Regions from separate parts of the Corynebacterium cystitidis genome, predicted to be linked through region 2. Evidence: predicted binding sites of a transcription regulator. Region 2 holds the regulator's gene; the other holds the start of a gene.
What was found. The regulator LexA, encoded in region 2, represses DNA repair genes until DNA is damaged. The targets are predictions, from matches to a motif close to CGAACANNTGTTCG.
Positions count from the first base shown of each region.

Region 1: the regulator LexA is predicted to act here: its motif matches at 1,152-1,165, upstream of CKV99_RS09350 (error-prone DNA polymerase).

Region 1 is NZ_LT906473.1:1,989,294-1,991,701, forward strand. Features, by position in the region: gene CKV99_RS09350 (error-prone DNA polymerase) at 1-1,130, opposite strand, end outside; gene CKV99_RS09355 (MetQ/NlpA family ABC transporter substrate-binding protein) at 1,273-2,151, shown strand; gene CKV99_RS09360 (methionine ABC transporter ATP-binding protein) at 2,258-2,408, shown strand, end outside.
Region 2 is NZ_LT906473.1:942,326-944,733, reverse strand. Features, by position in the region: gene nrdR (transcriptional regulator NrdR) at 1-36, opposite strand, end outside; gene lexA (transcriptional repressor LexA) at 778-1,470, shown strand; gene CKV99_RS04455 (DeoR/GlpR family DNA-binding transcription regulator) at 1,643-2,408, shown strand, end outside.

The DNA.
Region 1 (2,408 bases), 1.0 Mb from region 2:
ACCGCCGAATTTGCTGCCGAGCCACGCCCCTGGCACAAAATATTCGACTCGCGACAAAAATCCACCAGATCATTCACGATCAGGAAATATCCGGGAAAGCCCAGCTTTTCAATCACGCCCAACTCGTAGCGGATCTGTGCCCACGCCTTTTGCTGCACATCAGCCGGGCGCGAGGCATAACGCACCGTGGCACGCTGCCACGTCAGGCGGGCAAGGTCCTCGATCGTTCCCGCATCCGGCAAGTTCGGTGCCACCACGTTCAGCGTGAAAGCACACTCGCGCGCCAACTCCACTGTGGTAGCGATCTCACGGGCCCGGCCAGGTGCGAGGCGTGCCATCTGCTCACCCGAACGCATCCAACCCGCGCCCATCGGGTGGACAAAACCCTGGGCCTGTTCGAGAGCTTCACGACGCGCCAAGGCCCGCTTCGCCGCTGCCAACCGAGCCCCGTTTCGCGTGGCGGCACCAGGCACAGCACTCACAATTCCCTTCAAGTGGGGAAACTCGTCTAGACGGGCGTGATTATCAGCGTCCTCGGGAGTCATGGTCACTTGATATTCCAAAACCACTCGGTCTACCCCAAATATATCGACCATGTGATCGATATCGCCTGCCCACTGGTGGTCTGCCAGCACATAGCACTGCCCTTCAAGCTGCTTTGCAATCAACTCCAAAGGAGGGTAGGCCACCTCATTTTTCTCGCGGGTGACCATGTGCGCATCCGCCATCAGGTGCGAAAGGTTTTTGTACCCGTCCGGCCCGCGCGCCAACACCGCCAAGACACGGTCCCCCAGCGTCAGCTCCGCGCCAAATACCGTAGCCAGGCCACGGCTGGCAGCCGCTTCTGCAGTCTTCACCGCCCCGTAGAAACCGTCTCTATCCAGCAGGGAAATAGCCTCAAGCCCCAGTTCCACCGCCCGATCGACGCATTGCTCCGGTTCACTAGCGCCGCTCAAGAAATTGTAGCTTGATTGCCCATGAAGCTCAGCGAAAGGAACTGTGGAATACCCGGCAGGAGCCTCGTCGTCACGCACACAATGCTCCACCGAGATTGGCGTAGGTGTGGGACGCCCCGACAAAATACGTTCGAGCCGCGACCAGGATAAGGGTGCTCCGCAATCAAATCTCACAAGCCCAACCCTAGCACCATTCGAACATATGTGCCATAATGGGATGTGGAGTGACTCGAGGGGTCAAGTAGACTAAGCGGTCCACTAAGTGCTAGGTTATGCCCCAATAGTTTTTTCACCAACTACAAAGGAAGACTCCCTCATGCGTTTGAACCGAATTCTTGCAGCAACCACCGCACTCGCAATCTCGGCAACCGGCCTAGTCGCGTGCGGCAACGAATCGTCCACTCAGGCTGAGGGCGAGAACACCGTCATCAGCATCGGCACCACCGACTCGGACCAAAAGGCGTGGTCCGTCTTCGCCGACCTCGCTGCAGAAGAAGGCATTGAACTAAAAATCGAACAATTCTCTGACTACTCGCCAGTTAACGAGGCACTGGCCCAGGGCGAGATCGATGTCAACAAGTTCCAGCACATCAAGTACCTCGCCGAATACAACGTAGGTGCCGGGCAAGACCTGAAGGTTGTCGGCTCCACCGAGATCTACCCGCTAGCCCTGTTCTGGAAAGACCACAACTCACTTGATGGCATCGAAGGTGAAGAAGTAGCAATCCCCAACGACCCATCCAACCAGGGCCGCGCCATCAACGTGCTGGTCCAGGCAGGCCTGGTCACCCTAAAGGAAGAAGGCCTACTCGACCCCACCCCTGCAGACATTGACACTGAAGCGTCCAAGGTCACCGTCGCCCCAATTGATGCTGCGCAGACTCCAACCGTCTACGGTGAAGGCAAGCCAGCCATTATCAATAACTCCTGGCTGGGCCGCGCCGGAATCTCCCCAGAAGACGCAGTGTTCGAGGATGACCCGAACTCCACTGAGGCCGAGCCTTATATCAACGTATTTGCATCGCGTGCAGAAGATGTCGATGACCCCACCCTGAACAAGCTGGTCGAGCTGTGGCACTCCCCCGAGGTCATGGAGGCAGTTGCAGAGGACTCCGAAGGCACCGCAGTTGAAGTCTCCCGCGACAAGGGCGAACTCAACGACGTGCTGGCCCGCCTTGAGGAGGACTACAAGTAGTGGCTTCTACCGGCACGCGGATTGAATTCCGTAACATCACCAAAGTCTTCGACGGAGGAGTGCGAGCTCTCGACGGGGTAACACTCACCGTTGAGCCCGGCGAATCTTGGGCGTAATCGGCTACTCCGGTGCCGGTAAATCCACCCTGGTCCGCATGATCAACGGGCTAGACACGCCCACCTCCGGCGAGTTACTGCTCGACGGAGTAGACGTCGTCAGCATGTCCGAGCGCGAGCTACGCACCCTCCGCCGTAACA
Region 2 (2,408 bases):
TCGCGAGGAGTCGTTATGACAAAAAGGGCAATGCACTGGCAGCTGGCCAATCTACAATCGAGGAGCAAGGATTATTGTGGGTCAACCCACACCCCAAATCTTACAGCCCGGCGCTTTCTGGCTAGTCTTTAGCTCCTTGCCTCCTCGCCGGGGTTCAGTGACGGTCGACACTCTGGATCTCGGCAGTATAATCCACTGGCCCTTGACTGTGGGAAGGCGAATCAGCAAAAACCCCACCAACTGCTGCCCCTACGATCATGCTAAATCCCATGAAAACCCCTAAAACGAGAGACCGAACTAATCCGCGGCGATTTTCGAGTGGTACTTCCGCAAAATATTCCTGCGTCGACCGCTCTGGAATTGAACGACTACGCGTTCGATAATTTCCACGCAAAGTTCGAACATGTTCGGCCTGAAGCATACTTTGAACACGCGTGTTAAGGTCCCAAACCGCCGCCGGAGGGACAACCGGAGAGGAGGTATGTTGACCGAGTTGGACGTGATGAATGTTCATTTCCTTGAGTGTCATAATGTGTGCCCTTTCTTTGCTTCGCTATCATACAAAGCGCATTCGACAGATTCGAACACTGCTATCGCTAACTTGTTCGAATTAGCTCTTATGTTCGATTTATAGCACGCGAGAAAAACTTTGTCCATAGTTGGCTTGCTGTCTCGAACAAACTTGCAGTTTCGTGGTACACATGTAGTAGCGAAATTTCCCGGAACGCCTTCCCGGGACCACTGAGGTGAAATCTCTCAAAACAATCAGGAGCAACTATGGCCCACAAAAAGTCAGATTCGAAACAGCCAGATCCCGCAACATTGTCCGCACGTCAAAAGCGCATCCTCGATGTAATACAAGATGCCGTTGTCCTGCGTGGCTATCCACCAAGCATCCGAGAGATTGGCGATGCAGCCGGCCTACAGTCGACTTCATCCGTCGCCTACCAGCTCAAGGAACTTGAAAAGAAGGGCTTCTTGCGGCGCGATCCGAATAAGCCACGCGCCGTAGACTTGCGTCACCTGCCTAATGCGCCGCTATCCAAGAAGAAAGACAAGCCACAAGAACCCAAGCCAGTCCCTGAAAACTCGGTGCAGACCAGCTATGTCCCAGTTGTTGGTCAAATCGCTGCGGGTAACCCAATCCTCGCCGAGCAACACATCGACGAGTACTATCCGATGCCAGCCGATATCGTTGGAGACGGAGAACTCTATATGCTTCAGGTGGTTGGCGAGTCGATGCGCGATGCTGGAATCCTGGATGGCGACTGGGTTATCGTGAAAGCACAACCTGTTGCTGAGGAAGGCGACTTCGTTGCAGCACTGCTTGACGACGAAGCCACCGTGAAGGAGTTCCACCGCGATTCAACGGGTGTCTGGCTGCTGCCACATAATGATGCATTCGCCCCTATCAGGGGTGATGAGGCACAAATCATGGGTCGAGTGGTATCGGTAATGCGCACTCTCTAAGCCCAACCCCGAATGCGCCCCGATCAAATCTGAGTGCGGGGCGCTCTCTTTTTGTTTCTACACCCTGACGGGGGCGACCAGACATCAACTCACACACTCGGACACCTGTATTTTGGAATACTGGATAAAGACCCTTTTTCTTTATTTAGTCCGTTGTGCACTCGGAGGTCCCATGTACGCAGAGGAACGTCGTCGACAGATTGCTTCACTCACTGCAGTTGAAGGCCGCGTGAACGTCACAGAGCTGGCACAGAAGTTTGAGGTCACTGCGGAAACAATCCGTCGAGACTTGGCAGTGCTCGATCGCGATGGTTTTGTTCACCGTGTCCACGGTGGCGCAGTAGCCAGCCAATCCTTTCTCACTACTGAATTTCCTTTGGATACACGATTCCGGTCCTCACCTACTGCCAAATCCGCAATCGCACGCGAAGCAATGAAATATCTCCCCACTAACGGCGGCGGAATTTTTCTTGACGCAGGTACCACAATTAATGGGTTGGCCGATCTCATTACGGAACATCCGGGGGCAAAGACCTGGTCGATCGTGACTAATTCGCTCCCCATTGCGCTAGAGCTTTCCGGGGCAGGACTCGACAATGTCCAATTACTTGGCGGGAGCGTGCGTGCAATCACGCAAGCAGTAGTCGGCGACACTGCACTGCGCACGCTAGCTCTCATGCGCGCGGAAGTTGCGTTTATTGGCACCAATGCACTGACCATCGACCATGGACTTTCCACTGCTGATGCCCAGGAAGCTGCTGTGAAGTCATCCATGGTGACAAATGCTCGACAAGTGGTGGTGCTGTGTGATTCCACCAAGCTGGGCAATGACTATCTTGTCAGCTTCGCTTCGCTGGACCAGGTGGATGTGATTGTGACGGACGCTGATGCGCCAGAGTCGTTTATCAGCGAGCTTCGTGAACGTGGTGTGGAAGTCA